Regions from separate parts of the Pseudoalteromonas sp. Z9A6 genome, predicted to be linked through region 4. Evidence: predicted binding sites of a transcription regulator. Region 4 holds the regulator's gene; each other region holds the start of a gene.
The links. The regulator sigma-54, encoded in region 4, starts transcription at its own class of promoters, with help from an activator protein. The targets are predictions, from matches to a motif close to GTTGGCACGNNNNTNGNNT.
Positions count from the first base shown of each region.

Region 1: fliE (flagellar hook-basal body complex protein FliE) is a predicted target of sigma-54. The motif match lies at 5,092-5,110, and genes of this name have one in related genera.
Region 2: GQR53_RS20200 (BON domain-containing protein) is a predicted target of sigma-54. The motif match lies at 2,262-2,280, and genes of this name have one in related genera.
Region 3: GQR53_RS03985 (EF-hand domain-containing protein) is a predicted target of sigma-54. The motif match lies at 4,282-4,300, and genes of this name have one in related genera.

Region 1 covers NZ_WTKZ01000003.1:89,827-98,537, forward strand. The annotation lists gene fliI (flagellar protein export ATPase FliI) at 1-1,122, opposite strand, end outside; gene fliH (flagellar assembly protein FliH) at 1,141-1,947, opposite strand; gene fliG (flagellar motor switch protein FliG) at 1,951-2,991, opposite strand; gene fliF (flagellar basal-body MS-ring/collar protein FliF) at 2,984-4,699, opposite strand; gene fliE (flagellar hook-basal body complex protein FliE) at 4,720-5,052, opposite strand; gene GQR53_RS02000 (sigma-54 dependent transcriptional regulator) at 5,209-6,675, opposite strand; gene GQR53_RS02005 (ATP-binding protein) at 6,672-7,784, opposite strand; gene GQR53_RS02010 (DNA-3-methyladenine glycosylase I) at 7,917-8,510, shown strand.
Region 2 covers NZ_WTKZ01000105.1:238-5,911, reverse strand. The annotation lists tRNA gene GQR53_RS20215 (tRNA-Ile) at 211-287, opposite strand; partial or broken gene GQR53_RS20210 (hypothetical protein) at 540-1,020, opposite strand; gene GQR53_RS20205 (YqaE/Pmp3 family membrane protein) at 1,429-1,587, opposite strand; gene GQR53_RS20200 (BON domain-containing protein) at 1,660-2,226, opposite strand; partial or broken gene GQR53_RS20195 (LiaF domain-containing protein) at 2,555-3,212, shown strand; gene GQR53_RS20190 (VOC family protein) at 3,251-3,667, opposite strand; gene suhB (inositol-1-monophosphatase) at 3,911-4,714, shown strand; gene GQR53_RS20180 (transporter substrate-binding domain-containing protein) at 4,768-5,577, opposite strand.
Region 3 covers NZ_WTKZ01000006.1:77,791-86,501, reverse strand. The annotation lists gene GQR53_RS04005 (VolA/Pla-1 family phospholipase) at 1-1,070, opposite strand, end outside; gene GQR53_RS04000 (YciK family oxidoreductase) at 1,278-2,024, shown strand; gene rluB (23S rRNA pseudouridine(2605) synthase RluB) at 2,108-2,980, opposite strand; gene scpB (SMC-Scp complex subunit ScpB) at 2,977-3,567, opposite strand; gene GQR53_RS03985 (EF-hand domain-containing protein) at 3,719-4,240, opposite strand; gene GQR53_RS03980 (exonuclease III) at 4,467-4,898, opposite strand; gene xthA (exodeoxyribonuclease III) at 5,139-5,945, shown strand; gene GQR53_RS03970 (energy-coupling factor ABC transporter permease) at 5,951-6,598, shown strand; gene GQR53_RS03965 (putative RNA methyltransferase) at 6,595-7,410, shown strand; gene yfbV (terminus macrodomain insulation protein YfbV) at 7,407-7,853, opposite strand; gene GQR53_RS03955 (acetate kinase) at 8,132-8,711, shown strand, end outside.
Region 4 covers NZ_WTKZ01000009.1:4,735-13,445, reverse strand. The annotation lists gene GQR53_RS05425 (calcium/sodium antiporter) at 30-998, shown strand; gene GQR53_RS05420 (KpsF/GutQ family sugar-phosphate isomerase) at 1,002-1,973, shown strand; gene kdsC (3-deoxy-manno-octulosonate-8-phosphatase KdsC) at 1,974-2,525, shown strand; gene lptC (LPS export ABC transporter periplasmic protein LptC) at 2,522-3,076, shown strand; gene lptA (lipopolysaccharide transport periplasmic protein LptA) at 3,066-3,611, shown strand; gene lptB (LPS export ABC transporter ATP-binding protein) at 3,608-4,333, shown strand; gene GQR53_RS05395 (RNA polymerase factor sigma-54) at 4,403-5,902, shown strand; gene hpf (ribosome hibernation promoting factor) at 5,929-6,216, shown strand; gene ptsN (PTS IIA-like nitrogen regulatory protein PtsN) at 6,221-6,673, shown strand; gene rapZ (RNase adapter RapZ) at 6,692-7,537, shown strand; gene GQR53_RS05375 (HPr family phosphocarrier protein) at 7,580-7,852, shown strand; gene mgtE (magnesium transporter) at 7,985-8,711, shown strand, end outside.

The sequences.
Region 1 (8,711 bases), on a different contig from region 4:
TTGCATGTGTGGTTCAGAAACGACTTGAGGCATAACACGCGAAATCGATTTTTCTATATCTATAGCGGGATAGTGCCCGCTGTCGGCTAAATCACGCGATAATACAATGTGGCCATCTAAAATAGCTCGCGCTGCATCAGCAATAGGGTCTTGCATATCATCGCCTTCACTCAACACCGTAAAAAAGGCGGTAATTGAACCTTGCCCTTCACCGCCATTACCAGCACGTTCCACCAGCGCAGGTAATTTAGCAAACACCGAAGGCGGATAACCCTTTGTAGCAGGCGGCTCGCCTACAGCAAGTGCAATTTCACGTTGCGCCATTGCATAACGCGTTACCGAATCGAGTAACAATAATACGTTTAAACCCTGATCTCTAAAATACTCTGCAATAGTTACGGCGCTCTCACAGCCTTTTAAACGCATAAGTGGTGATGAATCAGCAGGCGCTGCGACAACAACTGAACGTTTGCGCCCTTCTACACCGAGTATTTCTTCAATAAATTCTTTTACTTCGCGGCCACGCTCCCCCACTAAGCCAACCACAATGACATCAGCTTCGCTACCTCGGGTCATCATACCCAGTAGTACTGATTTACCCACACCAGAGCCTGCAAACAAGCCCATACGCTGGCCTTGCCCTACTGTGATAACCGAGTTAATAGCACGCACACCTACATCCATAGGCTTAGTGATTGGTCTTCTTGAAAGCGGGTTTATAGTATTTTGAGCAAACTTTAAATGATGCTCAGCATTAATTTTACCAAGGCCATCTAGCGGTCGCCCTAAACCATCCACCACGCGGCCTAATAAACTCATCCCTACAGGTAAACCTAAATTATTTACTTGAGGAATAACACGCGCACCAGGTAATACACCAGAGATGTGGTCGTTAGGCATTAAGTACAAAGTTTGATCGTTAAAACCGACTATTTCGGCGTCTACAAAGCCGTTCATAGTTTCTATTTTACATTGGCTACCAACGGGTGCACGTAAACCTCTAGCCTCAAGGGTAAGGCCAACAACACGCGTTAAAATACCTGCAACAGCAGGCGCTGGGGTTTTAATATGTTGTTGATATTGAGATAAGCGTTCGCTTAAAGGTGCACGTTGAGTTGACATAACACGCCAATAAAATAGTTAGATACCACTATTATGCAAAAAACTATCCAACGTTTCTTTGACACGTGTTTTTAGAGTCATATCGAGTGACGATTGCGCTGTTTTAACTTCACAGCCACCGCGCTCAAGAGTGGGCTCTGCCATTAACTGCCAGTTATTATCAATAATGGTTTGTTCGCCGTAGCTCTCTTTTATGAGTTCTAAGTCTTCGGGGTTTAAATGGATTCGTACTTTTTCTTGCTCCGCATTAAGTGAATCAATACTTTGCTTTAACGTATGTAAAATCGCATCTGGCGATGTTTTTACTTCTTGATAAATAACAGCTTCCGCTAACATGCTAGCAAGTTGTACTAATTGCTTCTCAGCTTGTTCGTCCACTTTATCTAGCGGTGCAGTTAGCCCCTCTAAAATGGCTTTTAAACTTGTTAACTGCTCTTCAATTAATGGTTTTACATCTTCAAGGCCTTGTGTTTTACCTTGCTCTAACCCTTCTTTGTAACCTGCTTCTTTACCTTCGCCAACGCCTTTTTCAAAGCCGTCTATGTAGCCTTGCTCATGACCTTGCTTGAGGCCTTCTTCGTAGGCGTCTTGCCTAATGCGTTCAAGCTCAACCATAGTAAGCGCAGGCAATTCTGGTTCTTGTGGCTCATCAATTGGCATTTCTTCAGCTAATTCTTTTTTATACAGATCACTAAGCGGTGTGCCGTAAGCCGTAGAGCGATTGCCAAAGCTGCTCTCATCTGGTGCTACATCTGGAATAGCCCAGTTTTTTAATAATTCATCTGCTTCATCAGCCCGAAGTGTGCGCCCTTTGAGTTTGCTCATGGCTTACAAGAACTCCTCGCCACCGCCGCCGCCCAGCTGAATTTCACCTGAGTCAGATAAACGACGCGCTGTTGATAAAATCTCTTTTTGCGCCGCTTCTACTTCACTTATACGGACAGGTGCCATAGCTTCTAAATCATCAGCAAGCATTTCGGCTGCACGCTTAGACATATTGCCCAGTATTTTATCTTTAAGGGCATCGTCGGTGCCTTTAATTGCTTTCATTAATACGTCTTGTTGTACTTCTCGCAGGATTGCTTGAATACCACGGTCTTCAACATCCATTAAGTTTTCAAACACAAACATTAAGTCTTGAATTTGCTGCGACATCTCTTCGTCATGCTCACGAATAGAGTCCATTAACTGCCCTTCTACATTGGTATCTAGGTAATTTAAAATATCTGCTGCAGCCTTCAAACCACCCATTTTAGCAGCTTGTGCACCTGCTTGGCCGGCAAATTGTTTTTCCATTATTTCGTTTAGTTCTTGTAGTGCTGCTGGCTGAACCTCTTCAAGGTTTGCAATCCGCATGGTTAAATCTAAGCGTACTTTTTCAGGAAACTGAGAAATAATTTCAGCTGACTGTTCTGGCTCTAAATATGATAATACAATGGTTTGAATTTGCGGATGCTCATTGCGAATAATACTAGCGACTTGCTTAGAGTCCATCCATTTTAATGAATCCAAGCCTTTAGCGCCTGAGCCCATAACAATTTGGTCAATAAGGCTAGCGGCTTTGTCTTCACCAAGTGCTGCTGTAAGCGCTTTTTTAATGAAGTCTTCTGACTGAAAACCAATGGTACTAAAGCTTTGAATTTGCTCTATAAATAAGTTGTGTACAGCGCTTATTTTAGCTTGTGATAAGTCCTGTAGCCCAGCCATCGCCATACCCACTTTTTGCACCTGCTTAGGCTCTAAGTGTTTAAGGATTTGCGCGGCATCTTCTTCTGATAAACTCAAAAGTAATATAGCGGCTTTATCTACCCCATCAAGCTTATCTACATCAAAGGCTGGCGGGAGTTGTTTTTGTTCTTGATCAGTCATCTTCTGTTAACCACGCTTTCACTACTTGTGATGATAGTTCTGGTTCGTTAGCTACAAGGGCACGGATTGCTTTAAGTAAATCTTCGTCGCCATGTAAATCTGGTAACTGCAGTGTACCATCACTTGAGAAACCAACCGAAGCAGAATCAAAGTCTTTATTTAGCATATCAAGCGTGTTGTCGCCAATATCTACGCCTGAGCTTAGTGCATCTTCGTCGTATTCTTCTAGTGTATCGTCTGGGTAAATTAAGCGTTTAAGCATTGGTTTTACTACAGCCATTATCAATACAATGATAACTAAGGCGCCTAGTACAAGGCGGGCTATTTTCATAAACCAGTCTTGCTCCCACAGTGGCACTTCTATTGCTAAATTTGTTGCTTCACGTACAAACGGCACGGTAACTACTTCAAGTGCATCACCACGTTGCATATCAAAGCCCACACCGCCTTGTAGTAAGCGACGAATATTTGACAATGCTTCAACCGAGCGTGGAGCCATGGTTGTTTCGCCGTTTTCTCCCACTTTAGGAATATAGTCAACAGCAACTGATACGCTTATTCTGCGTATTACACCACTTTGCTGGCGCTTGTGAGAAATAGTTGTATCGAGTTCATAATTACGTGTTGCTTCTTTGTGGCTACGGGTTGGTGACGTAGCTGTGCCTGCGCCGCCTTGCCCAGCAACCTCAGGAATATTTGAATTTAGCGGTGGCTGATTTGTAAGCGCACCTGGAATACCAACAGCTAGGCCGCCAATGTTATTTTCTTCAAATGTGGTTTCGCTTCTAACCGCTGGTAGGTCTGGGTTATAACGCTTTTGAGTTTCCTCAATCGAGCTGAAATCCATACTCAAATCAACTTGAGCTGTATAGTTTGCAAGCCCAACAACCGGTATTAAAATACTGTCTATTTTTTCAAGGTACTCTTGTTCGCGCTTACGCTCTAAATCGTATTCTTTACGAGAGCGTGCTGCTAGTGAGCTTTGCGAACCTGAATTTAATAATCGACCATTTTGATCGGTAACTGTAACACGTGCAGGCTCTAAGCCTTGTACTGCTGAGGCAATCATATCGACAACAGAGTCTACTTCTTCACGGTCAAGTGAGCGCCCACGTTTAAGTGTTAATACAACGGTAGCTGATGGTTTTTTCTCTCTGCGGGCAAATACGTTTTCTTTAGGAATAGCTAATAATACTTTGGCGCGAGTAATGTTGTTAAGCTCTTCAATTGTGCGTGCTAATTGCTGTTCACGACCATGTTTTAGGCGCTCACGCTCCAAGCGTTGGCTTACACCAAAGCCCATATCTTGCATAATAATGTCAGAGCCTGATGCTGGACCTTGCTCTAACCCTTCACGGGTCATTAGTAGCTTAATGTTTTGGTATTCACTTTCATCAACCGATACAACATTGCCATCGAGTTGATATTCAATTTTTTGTGCATCTAAAAAGTCTAATGTTTGAATAAGCTCTTCAGTTTGCATTTTGCCTAACGGCCGCATATCTGGCTGACGAGCCCAAATAATAATGAAAATCGCGATAGCCAAACAAATCGCTAATGCTATTACCAGTGTTACTTGGCGCAATACATCAACACCACTTAAAGCACTTAAGTAGCCTGACTTTTGTTCTTGTTGATCATCACCACCACTTTGGTCGATACCGCCGCCAGCAAGTGCTAGGTCTGTAGATTGGTTAGATTGCGCCACAATAATTCTCCACTACCTAATTAAACAGGCATGTTCATGATTTCTTTATAAGCTTCAACAAGTTTATTACGAACCTGTACTGTAGCCTCAAAAGCAACTGACGATTTTTGAGAAGCAATCATCGCCTCAGCAAGAGATACACTTCGATCACCCATTTCAACCGCTTTTACTTTTTGACCTGCATCTTGCTGTAGACCGTGCACTGTATTTAGTGCATCACTTAGCATGTCGCCAAATTGTGCTGTAGAAGTAGACTGCACCTGAGTTGGCAGTTTATTAGTTTGATTATTACGGCCGGCTTCTAAAGCCATTGATTGCATTTCTTGAAATACAGCACTGTTTTGAATTTTCATAATTTATCTCTGACACGCAGTGAACTCTTATAAGTAATAAAGCACAAAGCATGCCAAATAATTAATCACTAAAATACAATAGGTTAACTTTAATTTGTGTGAGTCAGAGTTTTGACAACCCTAAGTTCGCAGCGCAAACTTAGGGTTTATAGGAGGTTAAGCTGGAAGTGAAATACCTAAATCGCGCATTTGCGCTAGTTTATAACGTAAAGTTCGTGGGCTTATGCCCAACGTTTCGGCAACGTCTTTACGCTTACCTTGGCAACGTGCAAGGGTTTCTAAAATAATGCGATGCTCTTTGTCTTTAAGCTCATCTTTATAGCTACCGGTATCTGCCGCTAGCAAACCTTGTTTAGGCTCATCCTCAGCATGCGACTTTTCATCATAATATGCAGAGCTTAAAGTGCTTTTATCAACACCTTTGTCTGCATGTGCTAATTCTGTTGGCGATACGGTTTGCGCCGGTGCCAATGAAGGCTCCATAACAAAGTTATTAGATACTAAGTTTTCGATAAAAATAGCATGCTCGTTTATTGTATCGCCACTTCGCAATATAAGTGCACGCTGTATAACGTTATCAAGCTCGCGCACATTACCAGGCCACGCGTGAGCCAGTAACTTTTGCTCGGCAGCTTTATCTAAATACGCCATAGGCTCCTTGCTTTTACTTATATGGCGCTCAATTAAATGCTTAGCCAATACAATAATATCGCCAGGGCGTTGGCACAATGGACGCCACATAAGTGGAAAAACATTAAGCCTGTAATATAAATCTTCTCTAAACTGATTATCTACTACGGCTTCTTTTAAATCACGATTACTGGTTGCCAAAATACGTACATCGAGCTGAATTGTTTTACGCCCCCCTAAACGCTCTACTTCACGTTCTTGCAGTACGCGTAAAAGTTTAGCTTGTAGTCCTAAGTCCATTTCAGTAATTTCATCAAGTAAAATAGTACCGCCTTGTGCTTGCTCAAACTTACCCGGACATGCTTGAATCGCCCCCGTAAAAGCCCCTTTTTCGTAACCAAATAACGTGGCTTCGAGCATATTTTCAGGAATAGCCGCGCAGTTAATCGCCACAAATGGCTCATTACAGCGGCTCGACTTATCATGAATATAGCGAGCAAGTACTTCCTTACCTGAACCACTTGGGCCAAGTACCATTACACTTGCATCAGAGCGTGCTACTTTACTCGCAAGCTCCAATAATTGAATACTAATTGGGTCAGCAACAATAGGTCCGTCGGTTTCTTTTGCTTTTTCAGGCAAATAACGGCTCACCATATTTAACAGCACTTCAGGTGCAAATGGTTTAGCCATGTAGTCAATTGCACCTAGGCGCATGGCCTCTACCGCATCGTCAATTGTGGCGTACGCCGTCATCATCAATACAGGTAAATCAGGGTGGTTTAATTTAATACTGCGTAGCAAATCAAGTCCACTCATTGCGCCCATTTGCACGTCGCTTACAACAAGCGAAAATTGATCTTTTTTAAGCAGTAACATTGCTTGCTCAGCACTGCTCGCTGCAATACATTCAATACCCGACATTTCAAGGGTATCGATTAAGGCTTCACGAAGCCCAGCGTCATCTTCGACAACTAAAATAGTGTTACTCATAATGACCCCTCTAATTTAGATGCTGTCTTAATAGGCAGTAACAAGCTAAAGCAGGCACCACCATGCGTATTATTAGTCACATCAACACGGCCTTGGTGTGCATTAGCAACCGAACTCACTACAGCAAGCCCTAAGCCTGTGCCCTGACTTTTAGTAGTAAAAAATGGTTCAAAAATTTTATCGCTTTGGCTTAAATCAACACCTGGGCCATTGTCGCTCACACTAATACGAACCATATCTAAATCTTTTAAATCTCTTTGTGCGCTAATTTTTACTTTTGCACCGCCACCAATAACTTGAATACTATTGTGCACAAGATTTTGAATAGCACTGGCCAATGCCGTTTTATTACCGACTATTTGTATATCGGGTTCTGGTAAGCTTACATCCAGTTCACTTTCATTAAGTGCGACCATCGCATCAGCGCCCGCTTTAACTTCTGTTAAAAGCTGCTGCATTGAAACTTGCTCAACAACTTGCTGATCGCCACTTTTAGCAAATAAAAGCATGTCGTTTACTTGAGTTTCTAAATCTTTTAAACGCGACATTAACTTTGTTTGAAAGTTATCGCGAGATGCTTCGGGTAAGCGCTTTGACCCTAAATTAGCAGCGTAAAGCATAGCGGCTGAGAGCGGCGTACGGACTTGATGCGCTAATGATGCAACCATTTTACCCAGCGCACTTAAGCGCTGCATATGTGCAACACGTTTTTGTAAGCGGCGGGTTTCGGTTAAATCCGTCATTAAAATAAGTTGCCCTGGCTCTGGTGCTAAAGCGGTAATATCGAGCTTTATTAAGCGCCCATCTTTTAAGGACACTTCGTGGCCATCATCTTGATGCGGCCTAAAAGAGCGCTGAATAACATTAAACCAGCGTTCGCCTTCAAGTGGCTCGCCAAGCATATCAATCGCTATTTGATTCGCTTTTGCAATCAACCCTTTGCCATCAAGTACAACCACGCCTGCTGGCATGGTATCAACCAAATGCGAAAGCCAACTTGCTTGCTTGCGCAGATCGCTTAATTCACCAATGTACTCCTCTTGAAGTAAACATGGGTTATACTGATTTGCAGAAAAAAACTGTGGTTTTAGCACGCTAGCAAGGGCCATAATCAAATCTCGAATTGATGTAGATACATGACTAAATGCACGATTTATACCAAAATTTATTTACATACTTATCATTGAGTTACATCAATAATTTGAGCGACATAAAAATGACGCACACAAAAAGGAATAATAATGAGTGAGCAAATAAAGTGCCGTTGCCCGTGGCTCGACACCACTAAACCCGACTACGTTATTTACCATGATGAAGAATGGGGCGTGCCTCTTTATGATGATACAAAGCTGTTTGAATTTATCACGCTAGAATCAGCGCAAGCCGGCTTAAGCTGGTACACAATTTTAAAAAAGCGCAGCGGTTATAAAAAAGCATTTGCTAATTTTGATGTAAAAAAGGTAGCCCAATTCACACAAGATGACATTGAGAGACTAATGCTTGATGAGGGTATTGTGCGCAATCGCTTAAAAATTTCGGCAACTGTTAACAACGCAAAGCGCTTTATAGAAATCCAAAAAGAATTTGGAAGTTTTAGTAACTACCAATGGCAGTTTGTGGGTAATAAGCCGATTATAAGTAATTTAAATAACGCTGAGGACTACCCAGCAATTACAGAGGCATCAACCGCATTTGCTAAAGACTTAAAAAAACGGGGTTTTAAGTTTTTAGGCCCTACAACGGTTTACGCTCATATGCAGGCCTGCGGTATGGTTAACGATCACAGTAATGATTGTTTTAGAAAAGAAGAAATTATTAAGACTTTTAGTGAGTAAGTGATTTATAACCATAAAAGTAATTTGTTCACAAAGAGGTTAAGAGACGCTGTGCTTTAGAGAAGTAACGCGTAGGTTGACTATGGCTTCTCATTTACCCTCGTTTTTTCTCTTTGTGAAATAACGTTTTAATTAAATGATTAAAAGCTACGCTTTTCACGCGAGCAAGCTCAGCGTCTACCGCCAAGGTTTAAGTTTGGG
Region 2 (5,674 bases), on a different contig from region 4:
TTATTAAAGCAAAGCATCTGATCTAACGCTGGAATTTAATAGTGCATTCGCACTATTCCAAATTTAAGAAAGCTTAGCTTAATCTATGGATTAATTTTATTTAGATTACGTTTATTATTAGGGGTAACTAAAGAATAAAAATTACACAATATTAAATTAATGTAGCTTTAAATAATTTGGATAGGTATTTACTTGGGAAATTTGTAAAAGTGGTGGCCCCTCCCAGACTCGAACTGGGGACCTAACGATTATGAGTCGTGTGCTCTAACCAACTGAGCTAAGGGGCCAACTTTATATAACTGCTAGGCAGTTAATTTTTGAAGCGTTCAGTCACAGAGCGACTAAAGCGGGTTGCAGTATAAAAACTTTTTAGGTGCTTGTCACTACCAAAAACCTTTATTTTAACAATCAACAAGCTAACTGCTTAAATAGTAATCTTTTAAGTGGGAATAAACATAAAATGTAAGATATTTACCGTGCTATTCACTGCATTAAATTATAAAAACCCCTATCCCATATAGTCTTTTATATTTAACCCTCTACTTTTTAAGCAAAGCTAACATATATGTATAGGCATATAAGGCTGTAAAAAATATGCTTGGGGCTACTGTCAGTGCCAAATTAGGTGTCTGATTAATTACATTCACCATAATCACTAAGCTCGATTGAACAGTAATCGGAATAATAGGCGCAAAAAACTACACCTGCTATTTTTTTGTTACTTAAATACGAGGCGCTAGAGTTAATTGCATTATTGAAGCTTTGTCGTATTGCTACGTTTTGTGGTGTTTTAGAATGAAACATACAAATAATTGGAGTTACAAACGCAAGCGTTACATAACTAAACTTATACTTGTTGACGACCCTTTCTAAAATAAAGGTAAAAAAAAGCGTTACAAATCCACTATACAAACCCTGCACTAATGCAGCTAGAAGCGTAACCGATTTAGCAATGTCTGCCGCACTATTTGCCCAGTAGGCCCAACTAAAATAAAAAACGAAAGACACAACGCCTGACATTATAAGTCGAATATTCAATTAACTGCCTCAATATGCCTAAAACCTAGTTTAATGATAACACTAGAAGTGAAGGTAATATTGTCACTAAATAATAAAGTATTTGATTGTATATTGTAGATGTATAAACACACTAATGTTGAAGATTTCCTAAATGGCATCAAGTCAGAATCTGAGCGCGACTGTTAGCTGGAAAGCTTATTAGTAAACAATAAGTATAGTTTTAAAATAATATTGGGAGTGAGTTAAGGAAGTGAATTAATGGGTTGAAGAGCTTTAAAAATTGGATTTAACCTAAAAACTATCTAAAAACGCTCTAAAAACTCTCTAAAAACTAATATTGTGAGCCGATCGGTACTGAAGTATTTAGCTAAACCTCAGTAGTCGGCTTACACAATATATAATCTGTCATTATTTTTTCGCAATAATGTAGATTGCATGTATTAACCCTGGGAAATAACCTAGCAGTGTTAATAGAATATTTAACCAAAAATGCATACCTAAGCCAACTTGCAAAAACACACCTAATGGCGGTAATAAAACCGAAAGTATTATACGAATAATATCCATGATCAAACTCCATTTAAATTAAGCATTAGAAAGGCGTAAAGCCCAGTGTTAGTGGGCCTTAACTATACTGTATTATTCAGCAACAATAGCTAGTTTATCAACTACGTCACGAACATCTTCAGCATTTTTAGCAATTTTAACTGCTAGTTGTTTTTCAGCTTCAGACTCTACTGAACCGTTCAGAGTTACAATACCATTGTCGGTATCAACATCGATGTCTGTACCACCAACTTCTGAGTCAAACAGGAAGCGAGTTGTGATTACAGTGGTGATTTTAGCGTCCGTTAGGTCGTTATCATCATCGTCCATCATGTCATTGCTTTTATCTTTGGTATCCATGCTTTTAACAACAGTAAGGCTGTTATCAACATCAGATACACCATCTAGGCTAAGTACAAGTTCTTCTGCTAGCTCTTTATCAAGCTCGCTATTAACTTTACCTGTAAGTACTACTTTGCCATTTTTTACATCAGTGTTAATGTCAAAGTTGTTTAGATTAGTGTTCATAAGTAGAACGGTTTCTGCCTTACCATCAATCCAAGCATCTTTACTTTCGTTTTCCCAGCTGTTTGCTTGGGCACCCATAGCCGTAGTACCAAGAACTAGAGCTGCGATAATAGACTTGTTAAATGTTTTCATAATCTTTCTCCTTTTGATTAAAGACACTTTAACTAATGCGAGCTTCAGGCCAACTTTATTTACCCTTTAAATTCAACAGCTTGAATTAATTAAGAGATTAAACCTTATCTATGTTTGTGTAACTATTTACAGGCTACTCGGTAAAACTTTCTCAAATAGTGAAAATAGCTAGATAATTGCTCTTTTGGTTAATCTATCGTTAATATAACAAAACAAAAAACACCGTTAAAAAATAACCAATTGATAATTAATGAAATTATATTTGGTACGCGGTTTGTAACTTAACTACAAGAGCAGTATCAATAGTAAATATAAGAAGGAATAACTCATGTCTGTAAAAGTTGAAGACCGCCCAATAGAACAAGTACGCGAACAAGTGATTGATCAATTACAGTCATGGTGTTATTTCTGTTGATGCATTTGAAAGACGTTTAGATAATGCGATGGATGCACCTAATAACGAAGCACTGCTAGCCTTAGTAGAAGACTTAACACTTAATACCGATCAGCAATATAAAGCAGAAAAACAATCGCAATTTAAACCACATTATAGTGCACAGCAAAACAGTGATGATGATTTTACATTACGCAGTATTTTAGGATCTAACGAGCGAAGTGGTCAGTGGGTTGTGCCAAAAAATATATATTTGAGTAACTTTATGGGATCGGTGGTGCTTGATTTTACCGATGCTATTTTTGCGCATCAAAATGTAACTATTCACGTTAACTGTATTTTTGGTAGCGATGAAATTTACGTACCAGAGCATGTCAATGTAGTGTCTAAAATGTTTTGTATTTTAAGTAGCCTTGAAAATAAATCTGTGTCGCTTAACAAATGCCAAGGCCCTACAATTCATATTGAAGGAAAGGCAGTAATGGGCTCGGTTGAAGTGAAAATAAAGCGCACAATTAAAGAAAAATTTATAAGCTTTGCAAATGAGCTAAAAACCCAGTTTGGCACGGGTAATAATAACCGCTCACTATAATTGAGTAGCAGCACTTTAGCGTGCTGCTTAGTATTTTATTATAAATCGTTATTTCGCTCGCTTGGTGTATCACTTAAATATTCTACAAACTCAACTTCAAACCCTGCAGGATCAATAAAGTAGACATTCTTTCTGAAAGGATTCTCGCTACCTTGCTTGCTTAGAGTAAAACCCACTTTATTTAAGCGCATTACTACTGCGCTTAAATTATTAGTTACATAAGCAAAGTGTGCAAAACCAATTTGATGGCCCGATAAATTTCTGTTTTCACCTTCACCATGACTGCTTATCGCAATGTAATGCGTGTCATCTCCAAAGTGTACCCAGCGTCTTGGTTTTCCATGCCAATCGCCTCTGCCCTCACTTCTAATCGACCAATGTGGAAATACAGCGCGATAAAATGTAAGCATACTATCTATATCACTCGCGACTAAGTTTACGTGCTCTAAATACATAATGTTATCCTATCAGTTAAGTTAGGAGCACGATAAAACCTCAAGTTAACTTTAGGTAAAGTGTTATTTAAAATTAATTTATTTAAATGCAGATAATTATTTTTTAAAAATATATAAACTTTTCAATCTTGTATAAAAAACAAACACAAGTATTTGGGGTTTATTGTTTACTTTATGGCAAAAGTCGCTAAAATACGCCGGCTGAAATATATAAACGTTCTTTTACAACCCAAAGGTAATACCATGCATCCAATGTTAAACATTGCGGTTCGCGCTGCGCGCAACGCAGGCAAAATTTTACTTCGCGCAAGTGAAGATTTATCAAAAGTTGAAGTGCAACAAAAAGGCGCTAACGACTTAGTAACTAACATTGATAAAGAAGCCGAAGCCGTAATTCGTGACACTATTTTACAGTCTTACCCTACTCACTCAATTGTTGGTGAAGAACTAGGTGAGCATAAAGGCAAGGATGATGATTACCAATGGATTGTAGATCCTATCGATGGAACAACTAACTTCATCAAAGGTATCCCTCATTACGCGGTTTCTATCGCACTTAAAGTTAAAGGTCGTTTAGACCAAGCTGTTATTTATGATCCAATTCGTGGTGAGCTTTTCACTGCATCTCGCGGTCAAGGCACTCAGTTAAACAGTAAACGTCTACGCGTTAGCAAAACTACGGTTCTTGCAGGCACTGTACTTGCTACTGGTTTCCCTTTCAAAAACAAAAACCACATGGATGCATACACTGAAGCGTTTAAAGCATTATTTGTACACACTGCTGATATTCGCCGTGCAGGTTGCTCTGCTTTAGATATGGCATACGTTGCAGCTGGCCGTGTTGATGGATTTTTTGAAATTGGTTTAAAACCTTGGAACTCTGCTGCGGGCGAACTAATGGTTAAAGAAGCGGGCGGTATGGTTGTAGATTTCGCTGGTGGTAATAACTATAACCACAGCGGCAATATTATCTGTGGTTCCCCAAAACTGACTCAAGCAATTATTCGCGAAATTCGTCCAGTATTAACTGAGTCGTTACTTCGCTAATTAAATGCTATTAATAGCATACTAAAAAGGAGCCCTGGCTCCTTTTTTTGTGCCTAAAAATAAGGGTTATCTAGCTTCAACTCTACTGTTTTACCTTTTTCGTAAGGTAACGAGTTTAAATCTTTTGCGAAATATTCATCAAATAAAGCATCAAACTCGCCATTTTCTTGCATTATCTCAAGCCCTTTTTTAATTGCCACTGCAAGCTCTGGCTTACTATTTGATACAAAATAATAAAACCCTGTTGGATAACTCATATATAAATTAGGTACTATCACTAGGTTACTTTGTTTATTTGCCGCTAGCTCTGAATTAACCTCGATAAATGAACGTGGGAAGTAATCAATACGCCCTGCACTTGTTAAGGCAAACATAGCCTGATAATTTGCAAACGGTCTTATATGCAAGCCATTAAACGCCATTATTTTTGTATCAGGCCAATCATGACCTTGCACTGCAGAAAGCCTACCTAACTGCTCTAAGCTCGTAATACCTTTAAATCTAGCAATGCTATTCTTACTTGTTAATAGTGCCCTTTTACCTATGTAGCCTTTAAATAATGGGATTTTAATCGCAATAGCTAAAGACTCTCTTTCGGGGCTGCTCATACTCCAGTATAAATCTAAATTTTTTGTATCTAGTGCTATTAAAGTACGTTGTTGATGGGGATGAATTAAAACGGGGTTAATCTCTGCAGGGTATTGTGCGCTCACCAATGCTTTTTCTAATAGCTCGTTAAGGTAGTCGTCACGAGCATATTGCACACGCTGCTCCTGCGCTACATTTACGATATTTACCTCACTCGCTAAAGCGCTGCATACAAACAAACTTACTACGTTAATCAAATACTTTAATGGCAACATAATTATCACCCTAGTTATTATCGGTAGTCTTAACAGTTATTATTGATAGTTTAAATTATCGCGTTATTTAAGCTAAACAGCTTCCAGCGCCTAAATA
Region 3 (8,711 bases), on a different contig from region 4:
TTTTGATCCGCAGCTAACTGATTTAATACTGCAACAGGGCTTGAACACATTGCTTTCCAGTATGTGTCATTCAAAGCGCTTATATCTTTACCTGTTGGTGTGCCTAGATACATTGGTAAAGTAATCTCGCCTTTAATATATTCAACAGCATCAAATGGAGCAAAAGTAGCTATATCAGGAAATTTTAAAAAATCTTTAACCGTTTCAACCTCATCAGACTCTGTAACAGTTATTTTTGGTATAGTTGCAGGGTTTATCAAACTACCAGCTAACAATTGTTTAATAGTACCAAGCACTGGCCCTGCTGATTGAATAGTCATTGCACTAGAAAAAATAATATCGCCTTTTGAAATGTCGCCTGAACTTACCACTACATTTTCGTAGCTATTTACAGCACCTTGCAAACCAAGTTGGGCTTCTGTAATTAACGGCGCTTCTTCACTCACAGAGGCATAAGTAGAAGAAGGTTCAATAGAACGCCCTAATGAATCTTTAAGCCCTGTAGTTAATACATTGATGTATGAGCTACCGGCTGTAAATGGTTTTAAAGGAATAATGGCAACGGCATCACCTGAAGCTTGAGTTACAAAGTCAACGCCAAAAGTAAGTTCACCCACTAATTTACAAGCAGTGCCTGCCGCTACAACAGAACATTCTGCGTCAGTTAAGCTTGCACCCATTACAACTTCAAAAATCCTTACCGTTCCAGGGCTTCCCGCAGACGCTTCATCTAAACTTACATTTGGTGGGAATGTTAAATCAATTTTATAAGGAACCTGCGAAGACCAACCATCAAGTGCACCTAGAGCAAGCTGAGGGTCTGCATAAGCTGCACGAGAAATAGATGCATTATCGTCATCTAATTCGCCAGGGATATTAAGTGTACCGTCTTGAGTCCCACTCATTAATAAATCATTAGGTACCGATAAGATACCTGCAGCAGGGTCAAATGTAACTGTTGCTGTTGGAATAACGGGTGCTGTGTCATTTTTGACATCTGTTAACGTTTCTCCACCGCCACAGCCTGCTAAAGCAGCTGTAACCGAGAGTGAAAGTAGCATTTTTTTCATATTGTTGGCTCCGCACATATTTTATTTTTATAGTGTGTTTAATCAGTGTATTAAGTTAAAACAATGTAATCAGGTTATTAATGAGACATTAGACCAGTTAAACTTAACGTAAAGTTTCTATTTTCGCCACCTAATTTTACAATAAATTCGATTACTTCACGTTTCGCTATGTTAAAATCAAAAAAAAATAGATGAATGGGTACTTTTATGCACACATATCAAGCGGCTGAAAACGCACTTAAAGATAAAATTATTTTAATAACAGGCGCCGGTGATGGTATTGGCCGAGTAGCAGCAATTACGTATGCAAAATACGGCGCTACAGTTATCTTATTAGGAAAAACAACTAATAAACTTGAATGTGTTTACGATGAAATTGTTAATGCGGGTTACCCTAAACCTGCAATTGTGCCCATGGATTTAAAAGGCGCAACTAAACAAAACTATCGTGACCTTGCTGCAACAATTGAATATCAATTTGGCCGCCTTGATGGCTTGCTTAATAATGCAGGTATTTTAGGGTCACTTGGTCCACTTGAACATTTTTGCTCATCTACGTTCGAAAACATAATGAAAGTAAACGTGACCGCGCAAGCGATGATCACTAAAGCGCTTTTTCCTGTTCTTCGTAAATCTGACAATGCATCAGTGGTATTTACATCATCAAGCGTTGGTCGAAAAGGCCGTGAATTTTGGGGGCCATACGCCATCTCAAAATTTGCTGTAGAAGGCATGATGCAAACATGGGCATGTGAAGTAGGCAAAACGAATATTCGTATAAACTGTATTAATCCAGGCGCTACTCGCACTTCTATGCGTGCTGCTGCATACCCAGGAGAAGATAGAGACGCGCTTGCTACACCAGAAGATTTAATGCCAACCTACTTATACTTGATGAGCGATGATTCTAGTAAAGTGAATGGCGAATCGTTAGATGCACAAGTAAAAAAGTAATTTAGTGTTTAAAAAATTTATACAACACACATTAAAAAAGCCGCAATTAGCGGCTTTTTTGTGTTCAATAAATAACTAATTTATTATTTACGTTTAGTAGGCTTAACACGTTGATTGTGTTTTTTAACTGCTTTGCGGATCTGGTTGATTTTAGCGCGTTTATCTTTGCGTTTTTCAGGCATAACAGAAAGCTTAGTTTGTGTCTCGCGCCCTAATTTAACGGTTTTGCGTAAGTAGTTTACTGTTTCTAAATCATACTCCATCCAACCACCTTGTGGCACGCGCTTATCAAGCTCTAGTTTACCGTAACGAATACGAATAAGACGAGATACTTCCGCATCTTGAGACTGCCATAAACGACGTACTTCACGGTTACGCCCTTCATTTAACGTTACGTTAAACCAGCGGTTAACGCCTTCGCCACCCATAGGGGTTACAGTCGTGAATTTGGCTGGACCATCTTCAAGCTCAACACCACGTAGTAAGTTTTTAACCGTTTCATTGGTTACTTCACCAAATACACGCGCAGAGTATTCACGCTCTACTTCATAGCTTGGATGCATTAAACGGTTAGCTAATTCACCATCATTAGTAAAGAGCATCAAACCCGATGTATTAACGTCTAAACGACCCACTGCAATCCAACGTTCACCATCAATGCGAGGAAGTCGATCAAATACTGTACGACGCCCTTCTGGATCTTTACGTGTGCTTAACTCACCTTCTGGTTTGTTATACATAATTACACGACAGATTCTATCTGCTTTTTCTTCAATCTTTACAGTGTGTCCGTCAACACGAATCAAATCGGTTTCTTCAACACGGTCACCTAACTTTGCCACTTTACCGTTTACGCTAACGCGGTTTGCGTCAATGTATTTTTCCATTTCACGGCGTGAGCCTACGCCTGCACGGGCTAAGACTTTTTGTAACTTTTCACCTTGTATAATACTCATTCGGATGGTTCTCTCACAGAAGGATCGCTCAATAACTGGTTAATTTTACTTTGCTGCTCAGTTGGCAACGCAGGTAAATTTTCAAGCCCAGTTAACGAAAAATAATCTAAAAATTGCTTAGTAGTTGCATATAAAGCCGGCTTTCCCGGAACCTCTTTATGCCCTACCACTTTAACCCACTCTCTTTCGAGTAAGGTTTTAATAATATTCGAACCCGTAGTAACACCTCTTACTTGCTCAATTTCGCCGCGTGTAATGGGCTGCCTGTATGCAATAAGTGATAATGTTTCCAGTAAAGCACGTGAATACTTAGGCGCGCGCTCTTGCCACAAGTTATTTAACCAAGGGCTTAAACTACTGCATGCCTGAAACCGATACCCACTACCAACTTCAACTAAGCGAATACCACGAGTTTGAAAATGTTCTTGTATTGTATCTATTGCGTCGTTTATTCGCGCCATAGAAATAGCTAAATCTATTAATACAGTGTCTTTAAGGTGGCGTTTACTCACAGGCTTATCTGCAACAAAAATAGCTGCTTCAATGATCTCAACTAGTTGTTCATCACTAATTCGCCGACCCGCCATACACACTCTTAACAAATAAAAACACACAGCCATCTATTATGACAGAACAACACCAAACTAGGAAAATATATCTATCAAATAACTAAATTTAAAACACAAAAAAGCCAGTGACTAGCACTGGCTTTAATCTTACTTACTAAAATGGTAACTATTAGTTACTTTTAAAAGCTTCTAATGCATCATCTTCAGCTACTGCGTTACCATATTTTTTAATGTAACCCATAAACTCGCTTTTACTGATGCGCTTATCTTGGTTTTTATCCATGTAACCAAAATGATTTGAAATATCATCATCGTTACCTTCAACTACCGAGATATAGCCATTGCTGTCGTTATCTAGACTTGCAAAGCTGCTTTCAATTTTATCGAATTTAGCAATTTCAGCTTTAAATGCCGACTCACTTACTTCAGAATCAGTGGCTACTTTACCATTGTTTAACTTCATGTAAGTGTTGAATTCTTTGCGGCTAATTTCGTTATCCATATTGGTATCAATATTTGAAAAATGGCCCCAAATGCTATCGTCATCAGCTTCAACTTTTGAGATGTAGCCATCGCTGTCATTATCTAAACTTGCAAAGTCACTGTCTATTCTTTCAAGACCTTGATTAGATGAACAAGCCGCTAGGCTTAATGATGCTAAAATAGTGGCTGCTAATGTTAACTTTTTCATAAGACGTATCCTTCGTAATTAATTAAATGTCACTTTAACTAATACAAATCCAATGCCAATAATAGTTAACTTATAATAATCAACAACTTAATCTCATCCTGTATATTTATTAAACAGTTTCAGTAAGTTAAGCTTGCAAGCTTTGCAAACAACCTTGTAATTTTTGCAAAAAAATACCCGGTAATGACCAGGTATCTCAAGTTCAGTTATATCGTTAAGCTAATAATTAGATTGCTGCGTTTTGGTAGCGTTTAACAAACTCAGTAACGTTTTGACCATTACATTTAAGAGAGTTTAAGTTACCTATTTTTTGACGAACAGGTGCTAAACCTTGTTTTAGGGCCGTCATACATAATTGAGTTTCTTGTTGAGCGTCTTTTGCAAACACTTCTATTTTTTCAGCAGATACTGTGCTTAGCGTCGTTTTTTTAGCTATATCGCGAATATCTTCACCATTACATAAAATACTTTTAGAAAAACGAGATAAGTAAACGCCGTGCTGGGCAGCTTCTTTACGAGCAACGCTAAAGCCTTCGTTTGCACTTAGTACACATAACTTAGACTCAATTTTATTATCTTGACTGAAGTAAGTATTGCTTTGTGCTGAAGCAGTTGCAGATGCTAATAAAGCAGTAGCTAAAAGTAGTTGAGTTTTCATGAGAGATCCTATTTGAACGAGCTAAACAAGTGAATTTTGCGCATTATATATTCAATAAAGTTAAGTTCAATTGAATTTTTTATTTATTTAAATAATTAATATTGTATTCACAATGTTTAAACTTTACCCATCATTTGATCAACATTTGCGCAGCTATTATCTCAATTCAGTCATGTTATGTACGCGTATTTACTGATACAATTTAATCTATTAAATAGATCCAATTTTAAGGTAAATTTTATGAAAGTGATTTCTTTCAATATCAATGGTCTGCGTGCTCGTCTTCACCAATTACAAGCAATTATCGACAAACATCAACCAGACGTTATTGGCTTGCAAGAGATTAAAGTTCACGACGAAGCATTCCCACTAGAAGATGTACAAAAAATGGGATATCACGTCTACTTTCATGGCCAAAAAGCCCATTATGGCGTAGCTATGTTATGCAAAAAAGAGCCTAAATCGGTCTTAAAAGGCTTTGCTACCGATACAGAGGAATCGCAAAAACGCATGATAAGCGTCACTGTTGAACAAGATAACGGTCGCGACCTTACTGTCATGAATGGCTATTTCCCACAAGGTGATAATATTAATCACGAAACTAAATTCCCTTATAAACGCCAATTTTATAAAGATTTAATGACACACCTTGAAACCAATCACACACCCGATCAAGACGTCATCGTTATGGGTGATATCAACATATCACCTACCGATTTAGATATTGGTATTGGCGAAGTAAATGCTAAACGTTGGTTAAAAACGGGTAAATGTTCTTTCCAACCGGTAGAGCGTGAATGGCTTGCAACATTACTTAATTGGGGTTTTAAAGACACCTTTAGAGAGCAAAACCCCGAAACAGACGATCAATACTCGTGGTTTGACTATCGCTCTAAAGGGTTTGTAGATAATCGAGGACTTCGTATAGATGTAGTGCTTGCAACCAATGAGCTTGCAGCACGCTGCATAGATACAGGTATTGATTACGAACTTCGCGGTATTGAAAAACCTTCAGATCATGCCCCTATATGGTCAACATTTAAGTAATTATTATGCTCAGCCTAACAATGCAGGGGCTACTTTGGGCTCTTGTGATTATTATTGCTCTATTAAGCTTTGATAAAAAAACATATAAAACATTGCTTAATACGCCAGTCCGTCAAACTGGCGTACTTGCGTGTGCGTTAGTGTTTGCAGTGCTTTGGCGAATAAAGGCTGGCATTTTAACTGGCCTTGATTTACACATACTAGGTGTTACGGCTGCTACATTAATTTTAGGCTGGCGATTGACTATTTTAAGTAGCCTACTTGCCACAGCCCTACTCGCTGCCTTTGGTCAAATTGAACTTGAGCTATTACCAGTACAACTGCTTATTGGTGCGTTTATTCCTATTTTATTGAGCTATCTTGGCTTTATAATTAGTTACCAATATTTACCTCGTCATTTTTTTGTTTATATATTTGTTTGTGCGTTTATAACCGCAGGATTTATAGCCTGTATAAAAATAAGCCTAGGTGCTTTATTTTACTTAGCTATAGGGCAATACAATTGGCAAGAACTTGCAGATAACTACGTTTATTTAAGTGCCATAATTTGGTTTCCTGAAGCAATGCTCAACGGCATGGCTATAACAATTATGATCACCTATCGCCCGCATTGGGTAAAAACTTTTTACGATAAGGACTACCTAGACTCATGAGTCTACAATATCAATGCCCGCTATGTAATCTCGCACTTTTGAAAACTGATTCAACACTTCGTTGTGCTAACAACCACAGCTTTGATTTTGCTAAAGAAGGCTATGTTAATTTACTGCCTGTGCAGCAAAAAAATTCAAAACAACCGGGTGATTCACTTGAAATGGTACAAGCCAGACGCGCATTTTTAGAGCTTGGTTATTATGGCTTCTTACAACGAAATCTTAGCGATATAATTAGTAATATAAGTGCGAATACTATTATTGATTTAGGATGCGGTGAAGGGTTTTATACCCAAGCAATCGCAAATAAAACAAATGCTGTTGTATACGGTGTCGACATTTCAAAATCAGCGGTTAAATATGCAGCTAAGCGCTACCCTAATTGCCAATTTAGTGTGGCATCAATCAGCCAAGCGCCCTTTAAAAGCCAATTTGCTGATGTACTTGTAAGTGTATTTGCACCTTTGTTTGAGCAAGAGCTTGAACGCCTAGCAAATCAAAACACAACATTAGTGGTTGCAAGCCCAGGACCTTGTCATTTAAAAGAGCTAAAATCGTATATATATTCAGAAGTAAACGAACATACTGAAATAGCCACTCCAAAAGGATTTCAAAAATCAGAACAGGCTCTTTTAACAGAGCATGTAGCGCTTAGCTTTACTGATATTAAAAACTTAATAATGATGACGCCATTTGCATGGAAATTTAGACCCGAGCACTGGACAGCACTCGAACAAAAAGGTGAACACAATGTCACCTTATCATTTTATATTACTCAGTTTACCAAAATAGATAATGATGTAACTCTCTAAAACTGCTCTTTAGTAAATGCTCTATCCATTTTTTCAAACATATCTTTAAGTAAATTGGCAAGCTCCATATAACGGGGCTTGTTTTCACTTAACTGCGTTTGATATCCATTAGCTGCCATTTTAGTGTACAGCTCGTTGTACCATTTTTGCATCGCAGGATCTAAAGGCGTTTGCGCTCGTTTACCTAACCAAAATAAACCTTGTAAAGGTAACGATATAAAAAATAATACACTTGCAATGGCTTGCGGTAAAAAATCAGGACCTAAGTAGTTAAGCTGAAAAAACAACGTTAGCATAGCCAAGATTGGCATTACTGTAATGGCAAGCTCAGTCGCTCTAATCACTCTAAACTCTAAAAACAAAGGCGCAAGCTCTTTACGCATTGGCCATTTTTTACCATACAAACGGCCTGTTTGTAGTTGTGACATCACACTTTTTTGCATCATGACTCCTCACAGATACTGCTTTTAAATACAATGGAAAAACGAGCTATACTCAAAGTGTAACACAAAATGAAAGAGTTACACTTTCTCAGTAAAACAGCTTAAATTTACCTTTTAATGGCGAACAATCCTAACTTAAACATCATAAATAAGGTAAAATATTTAACATTGAGTTAACCACTTTGCAGTTGAACATTTAATTGTTTTAGCCTTATTTAATACCGTAAGTGTAACTATTACGTATTCACTTACTAAACTTGTTTATGGAAATTGAATTTATGCCTACAAGCTCTCCTAAGTCACAACACGTTTTAGTGCTAAATAGCGGCAGCTCTAGCTTAAAGTTCGCCATTATAGATCCAAATAATGGTCACGAGGTTATCTCTGGTTTGGCTGAGCGCTTAGGAAGCGAAGCCCCTTCAATAAAATATAAATATAATGGGACTAAGACCGCTATTAATTTGAAAGCTAACGAAGCTCACGCTGAAGCAATCAATACCCTAGTGGCATTAATTAAATCACATAAATTAGATGAGCATTTAATAGCAGTAGGTCACCGTGTTGTTCACGGTGGTGAACATTTTATACAATCAATACTTATCGACGAAGATGTTATTTTGGGAATTACACAAGCTGCTACACTTGCTCCACTGCACGGGCATGCTAATTTATTAGGCATTTCATCTGCAAAAGAATCTTTTAAAGGATTACCCCAAGTCGCGGTATTTGACACCGCGTTTCATCAAACTATGGATGAAGTCGCTTATCTATATGCCCTTCCTTATAAGTTATATACCGAGTTTGGCGTAAGGCGTTATGGTTTTCATGGTACAAGCCACTGCTATGTTGCAGATCAAG
Region 4 (8,711 bases):
TCCGTATTTTGTATAACTGGCTTAACACAATGGTTACCTCGTTTGTTATTTTAATTCTTGGTTTTGCAGCTCTTGTTTGGAGTGCCGATAGGTTTGTTTATGGGGCTGCGGCTCTTGCTAAAAACTTTGGTGTACCTACACTTATTGTTGGTTTGACCGTTGTAGCCATGGGCTCTTCAGCCCCTGAAATGATGGTTTCAGCCTCTGCCGCTTTGGCTAACAAAACCGACACAGCCGTTGGCAATGCTGTTGGCTCTAATATTACAAACATTTTACTTGTGTTAGGTATCACTGCTCTATTTCGCCCTCTTTCAGTTTCATCTAGTACGTTAAAACGTGAAATGCCATTAGTGATGCTCGTATCTTTAGCTACTTGGTATGTGTTCTCAGATAACTACTTTTCATTTAGTGAAGGTGTTGCGCTTTTAGTTGGCTTTATCGTATTCATCGGTGGGTTAATCATTGTATCTATGCGTGCAAAAAACCAAGATGACCCATTTGTCTCAGAAGCCTGCGACGATGTACCAAACGATGTACCTACTAAAAAAGCGGTATTTTGGTTAATTGTCGGCATGATACTCTTGCCGGTTAGTTCTCATTTTTTAATCGGCTCAGCTGTTGATATTGCTAAATACTTCGGCTTAAGCGACTTAGTCATTGGTTTAACAATTATTGCCATTGGTACTAGCTTGCCGGAACTTGCCGCCTCGGTTGCAGGTGTACTTAAAAATGAAGATGATTTAGCACTAGGTAATATTGTTGGATCAAACATATTTAATATTTTAGCTGTATTACCTCTAGCAGGTATTATTAATCCTTCAGCAATTGATCCATCGTTAGTAAGCCGAGATATATTAATTATGATTGGTGCAACACTTGCTCTTATTATTATGTCATTGAACTTTAGAGGCACCCAGCGTATCAATAGGGTAGAAGGTGGCTTATTGCTAATAGCGTTTTTGGGTTACCAAGGGTATATTTTTAGTCAAGTAGGGTAAATGATGGCAACGCTAAACTTTATTGAACAAGGCCTTCGCGTTTTAGATGTTGAGCGCCAAGCACTTAGTGATATTGCACAATATGTAGATGAAAATTTTCATAACGCGTGCCAATTAATGTACGACTGTGAAGGCCGTATTATTGTTATTGGCATGGGAAAATCAGGCCATATTGGCAATAAAATAGCGGCAACCCTTGCAAGCACTGGCAGCCCTGCGTTTTTTGTTCACCCTGGTGAAGCAAGTCATGGTGATTTAGGTATGATCACTAAAAATGACGTGGTTATGCTTATTTCTAATTCAGGGGAAACCAGCGAAGTTTTAAATATCATTCCGGTTTTAAAACGACTTGGTGCCAAAATGATAGCGATGACTGGCAATACACAATCAACAATGGCAACCCTTGCTAATGTACATGTGTGCATTAAAGTAGAAAAAGAAGCTTGTTCATTGGGTCTAGCCCCTACATCAAGTACCACTGCAACGCTTGCGATGGGCGATGCCATGGCAGTTGCATTATTAGAGGCTCGCGGCTTTACAGCTGATGACTTCGCGCTATCTCACCCTGGTGGTAGTTTAGGCAAGCGCTTATTACTTACTTTAAAAGATGTTATGCACAGCGGCGCAAATACACCTATTATTGATGTTTCACAAACAGTTAAAGATGCTCTAATAGAAATGTCAGCTAAAGGATTAGGTATGACAGCCATTGTTGGTGAAAATCAGCAACTCGTAGGGTTATTTACCGATGGTGACTTACGTCGCATTTTAGAACAAAGAATTGATATTCATACAACACAAATAGATGTTGTTATGACTAAGTCATGCACTACAGCTACGCAAGATATTTTAGCCGCTGAAGCGCTCAATATTATGGAACGTAAACGTATAAATGGCCTAATCGTCGTCAATGAGAAAAACCAACCTATTGGCGCATTAAATATGCAAGACCTATTGAAAGCAGGAGTGTTATAAATGCAATTTGAAGAACTCTATCAACCGCTGAGCGATGATGCAAAAGCACGCGCTAAAAAAGTAAAACTACTTATATGCGATATTGATGGTGTATTTTCTGATGGCCGTATTTACCTTGGCAATCAAGGTGAAGAGCTAAAAGCATTTAATACAAAAGATGGTTTTGGCATTAAAGCACTTATAAACAGTGGCTTTGAAGTAGCTGTTATTACTGGTCGTCATTCACAGATAGTACAACAACGTATGAGCAGCTTAACCGTACAGCATATTTATCAAGGCCAAGAAAATAAGCTCATTGCCTATCAAGAATTAAAAGATAAACTCAACCTTAGCGATGAACAAATTGCTTATATTGGTGATGACGGTCCTGACATGCCTGTTATGGAGTTAGTAGGCTTTGCCGTTGCAGTAAATGATGCCCACCCACTTATTAAGCGTTTGTCACACTATGTAACGCAAATGCCTGGTGGTTTTGGTGCTGTGAGAGAACTCACCGATTTGCTCATGCTTGAAAATGGTAAAGCATTGACTACACAAGGCACTAGTTCATGAATGCAGCGCGCATAATATTAAGCGTTTTATTCATTAGCTGTATGGTTTGGCTTTGGTACCCTTATTTTGCACAAACAAATATTGTGCCTCAGGCTGAGCCTGAAGTTATTGCTAAGCCTGATTACATAGCTATTGAGCTCAAACAGACAGCCTATGATGAGCAAGGTAAAATTAGCCACAAAGTCACTGCGGCTAAAATGGAGCTATACCAGCAATTAGGTTTCACGTTTTTCGAAAAACCCATTTTTACTTTATATAACGAACAACAAACGTGGCAAATAAATGCAGACGAAGCAACATTATACGAAGATAAACAATTAATTTTAGAAGGTAATGTGGTTGCCAAAAATTTAACCGATAACGCCATGATAGACAAAATCAATGCTGATAATATTCAGGTTGATATAAAGCTATTAACAATGCGTTCGGAGCAACCCGTCATCATCACTGGACCCAATTTAAAAATCACCGGTAAAGGCCTAGAAGCCGACTTAAAAGCCGAAGTGATAAAACTAATTAACCATACGCGAACCATATACTATGACCAATAAAATATTAAAATCACTTATAATTCCTACACTTATACTAGCGTTTAATAGTAGTGCTGCAGAGCAAAACACGCAACCTGCTGCCAATCAAATTTCAATAAGTGCCGACAAGCAAGAAGGTCAATTGAAAGCTAATGTGGGTATTTTTGAGAAAAACGTTGAGATTATTCACGGTAATCGCCGCATTACAGCCGATCGCCTCGAAGTACACAAACGTGATGAACTTGGTGATAATAAACAATTATTAATTGCCACAGGTAGCCCTGCGCACTTTGAAGAAAAGCAATCAGACGGCACGACTATGAGCGCCAGTGCTGACGAAGTACGTTATGATGTATCTAAGCGTTTTTTAACGCTTGTTGGTAATGCACAAGTATCGCAAGCCGGACAAAAAATAAATGCTAAAAGCATTACCTACGACATAGAGCAGCAGCTCATCAGTGCCGAAAAAGATGAAAACTCAACTGACCGCGTTCACACAATTTTAGTACCGATCGAAACTAAAAAAAGTAAAAAAGGCGATAAAGGTCAACCATGAGCACATTAAAAGCAGAACTATTGGCAAAAAGCTATAAAGGTCGTGAAGTTGTAAAAAACGTCGGCCTTGAAGTACAAGCTGGCAGTATAGTTGGCTTACTTGGCCCTAACGGTGCTGGTAAAACAACGACTTTTTATATGATTGTAGGGCTTGTTCCTAGCGACAAAGGTAAAATATCTATTGATGATAACGATATTACTCTTTTACCTATGCATAGTCGTGCTAGATTAGGCATAGGCTACTTACCACAAGAGTCATCGATTTTTAGAAAGCTGACTGTTTATCAAAACTTAATGGCCATTTTAGAAACGCGCAAAGAACTAAATAAACAAGCCAGAGAAGACACGCTCAATAACTTATTAGATGAATTTAGCATACAACACATTCGTGATAGCCAAGGTATGGCATTATCGGGTGGAGAGCGTCGTCGTGTAGAAATAGCACGAGCACTGGCAGCAGATCCTAAATTTATATTACTGGATGAACCGTTTGCCGGTGTTGACCCTATTTCGGTATTAGATATAAAGAAAATAATAGAACATCTTAAAAATCGTGGGATTGGTGTATTAATTACCGACCATAACGTAAGAGAGACCCTTGATGTTTGTGAAAAAGCCTACATTGTTTCTCATGGGGAGCTGATTGCATCAGGTACTCCAGAACACGTATTAAATGATAAAACAGTACGCGATGTTTACTTAGGCGAGCAATTTAGGCTGTAACATTTACGCCATGTCTTTAAGCATCTGCTAGTATTAATTATAACAACATAAAAGGATTGTTAGAGATACATGAGGCAATCACTACAGCTGCGCATGGGCCAGCAACTTACAATGACTCCACAGTTGCAACAAGCTATTCGTTTGTTGCAACTCAGTACATTGGATCTCCAGCAAGAAATACAAGAAGCTCTCGACAGTAATCCACTATTAGAGGTTGAAGAGGCAGACTATTCTGAAGACGCTGCTGGTAAAAACGAGCAAAAAGCTGATACCGATGACATAACTGTTAGCGCATCTGCTGATGATGCTCCGAGCGAATACGAACAAGATACTGGTGAAGCACTTGCAAAAGACACGCTAAGTGACGACATGGCTATGGATGTTAGTTGGGATGAGTACATGAGTGCCGCCCCAGCAGCCTCATCAGGTCCAATGCCTGAAGACGAATCTATATACCAAGGCGCCTCTACTGAAACGCTCCATGAGTATTTAATGTGGCAATTACAACTAACGCCATTTAGCCCTACCGATGAAGCCATCGCGATTGCGATTGTAGAGGCCGTCGATGATTCAGGTATTTTAACTCTCAGTTGCGAAGAAATTTTAGAAAGCTTTAATCAAGAAAACGAAGATGATAACGAAGTCGAACTTGATGAAATTGAAGCGGTATTAAAACGCATTCAACTGTTTGATCCTGTTGGTATTGCTGCACGTAGTTTACAAGAGTGTTTGTGTATTCAGCTTAATCAATTTGATAAAGAAACACCTTACATTAATGAAACGAAAATGATTTTAACCGAGCATATTGATCTATTAGCAGCTCGCGACTATCGTACATTAATGAAAAAAACTAAGCTTAAAGAAGAAGAGCTTAAAGAAGTGATGACACTAATACATACTCTCAACCCAAAACCTGCAGATACTATTGTAAGGGAAGAATCTGAGTATGTTATTCCTGATGTGTCAGTTAAAAAAATTAAAGGTCGCTGGGTTGTCGAATTAAACCCAGATAGCATGCCTAAAATTCGTGTTAATAGCCAATACGCGGCAATGTCTCGCACTGTAAAATCAAGTGGCGACAGCCAGTTTATTCGCTCACATTTACAAGAAGCTAAATGGTTTATTAAAAGCTTAGAAAGTAGAAACGACACGCTATTAAAAGTTACTAATTGTATTGTTAAGCAACAACAAGGATTTTTTGAACATGGCCCTGAAGCCATGAAACCAATGGTTTTAAATGATGTCGCTGAAATGGTAGAAATGCACGAATCGACAATTTCGCGTGTGACTACTCAAAAGTACATGCATACACCCCGTGGTATATTTGAGCTTAAATATTTTTTCTCAAGCCATGTAAGTACTGAAAACGGTGGTGAATGTTCATCTACAGCAATACGTGCGCTTATCCGAAAATTAATCGCAGCAGAAAACTCAGCAAAACCATTGAGTGATAGCAAAATAGCGGATATATTGGCTGAGCAAGGAATTAAAGTAGCAAGACGTACAATCGCAAAATACCGTGAATCTCTTGCTATTCCACCGTCAAATCAGCGTAAAAGTCTGATTTAAGACGCTAAACTAAGAGGGTAATGCTTATGCAACTAAACTTAACTGGTCGTCACGTAGAATTAACCGATTCACTAAGAGACTATATTAATACTAAATTTGCGAAGCTTGAAAGACACTCTGATCATATTAATAATGTTCATGTCATTCTCGATGTAGAAAAATTAAATCAAAAAGCAGAAGCCACAATACACGTAAGCGGTGCTGAGCTATTTGCCTCTACAGAACATCAAGATATGTATGCCGCTATTGACTCGTTGATCGACAAGCTCGATCGCCAAGTAATCAAACACAAAGAGAAGCTTGCTCGACACTAATATGATGAAATTAAGTTCACTTATATGCCAGGACTGCAGCAAAGCTGCGGTCCTTTTTAATAGCAAAAAAAGAATTTTAGAGTTCATTAGCGAACTTGCTCACGACAAACTTCCGTATTTACCGCAACAAGATATTCTTAACGCTTTAATGAGCAGAGAGAAATTAGGTAGTACAGGTATAGGGCGTGGCATTGCTATTCCTCATGGAAGAATGAGCGGTGCAGAAGAGCCTTTGGCTTTAGTGCTCGTTAGCGAAACTCCAATAAACTTTGATGCAATCGATAATCGCCCTGTTGATATTTTTGTCGCACTCATCGTACCAGATGGCGATAACCAGCAGCACTTAAAGACTCTAGCAACCATTGCTGATAAACTAAACAACAAAGATTTTTGTAAACAGTTACGCAGTGCAAAATCTGATACTGAGCTTTACCAAGTTATTGTCGATCAATCATAGTTTTATAAAGGGTGTTAAATGGAGTTAATTATCATAAGCGGCCGTTCTGGTTCTGGAAAGTCGGTTGCTTTGCGCATTGTAGAAGATTTAGGTTATTATTGCGTAGATAATATTCCAGTAAACCTACTACCTTCATTAGTTCGCAGTGTGTCTGATAGCTACGATAAAATTGCTGTTAGCATAGATGTGCGCAACATCCCTAAAGAACAAGATGAATTTAACGATATTCTTGAATACTTGCCTGGCTTTGCAAACCCTACGTTGTTTTATTTAGATAGCGACGATCAGACATTGATCAAACGCTTTTCTGAAACACGCAGATTACACCCACTATCAATAGACTCGTTGCCCCTTGATTTAGCCATCAAAAAAGAAAAAGAATTACTTGATGTATTAACCACTCGCGCCGACTTTATGATAGATACGACTGATTTAAGTGTTCATCAACTCGCTGAATCTATTCGTGAAAAGATTTTAGGTAAAAAAGATAAGCAACTGATTGTCACATTTGAATCATTTGGTTTTAAACACGGTATACCAAAAGAAGCAGACTACGTATTTGATGCACGCTTTTTACCAAATCCACACTGGGAACCAGAGTTAAAGCCTTTAAATGGGTTAGATCAACCGGTTAAAGACTATTTAGCTAATCACAGCATAGTGCAAAAATTCACATGGCAAATTCAAACATTTGTACAAACGTGGTTACCACATTTAGAACGAAATAACCGCAGTTATTTAACCATTGCTATTGGGTGTACAGGCGGGCAACATCGCTCTGTGTATTTAGCGCAAACTATCGGTGAAAGTTTCGCAATGACACATCCCAATGTAAAAATTCGCCATCGCGAGCAAGAAAAATAATATAGCTGAATAATCACCTGTTCAGCTTAGGTAGAGTAAGTTATGCATTGTGAAGATACCTTTTTAATAAAAAACAAATTAGGCTTACACGCCAGAGCAGCTACTGTGCTTGCGCAATTAGCAGTACAATTTGATGCGACAATCACATTATTCCAAGATGACAAAGAAGCAGCAGGCGATAGCGTACTTGCACTAATGTTACTTGAAAGTAGCCAAGGAAAAGAAGTTAAAGTTGTTTGTAAAGGCCCTGATTCTGAGCAAGCTTTACACGCTGTTGGAGAATTAATAGCACAACGCTTTAATGAACAAGAATAACCTGTTTTATAAAAACAATATTCGCATTACTAATGCTTCAATTAAAACAGATATATAAAATAGATAGGTTAGTAACGCCAGTTAACTCACCTCCCCCCCATAAAGTAATATAACAATTTATAAAGGACGCCAATGCCTGAAGCTTTTGAACAAGATTACCCACTACAGCAACTAAAACAGGTGACGAAGTCACTCAATAGTGGTCAATTTGTTCAAGTTAGGCGCATGCTCGCAAAAACGGCTCCTTGTGATACCGCATTATTATTAGAATCATCACCGCATAAAATTCGCCGACTGCTTTGGCAATTGGTCGATCCTGATGTGCAGGGTGATGTTCTTGAAGAATTATCTGAAGATGTTCGTTTAGGCATTATTGCCCAAATGGAACCTAAGCACATTGCCGCCGCAACTGAAGACATGGGCCACGATGACTTAGGTGAAGTATTACGTAGCCTGCCAGATACCGTCTATAAAGACGTTGTTAGCGCGATGGACATTCAAGACCGTGAACGTGCCACGCAAGCACTGTCATATCAAGAGCGTTCAGCAGGTGCGCTAATGAACACCGATACGGTGACCATTCGCCCTGATGTAACACTCGATGTTGTACTTCGTTATATTAGACTGCGTGGTGAGTTACCAGAGGGTACAGATGATTTATATGTTGTTGATAAACATAACTGCTTTATAGGCGCTTTATCGCTGAGTACATTATTAACTAATCCGCCAGAAAAAATTGTGCGCGATTTAATGGATGAAGATTGTGAGTCTATCCCAATCTCAATGGATGAAAGTGAAGTAGCGCAATTATTTGAGCGCCATAATTGGATATCGGCCCCTGTGGTGGACGATAACGACC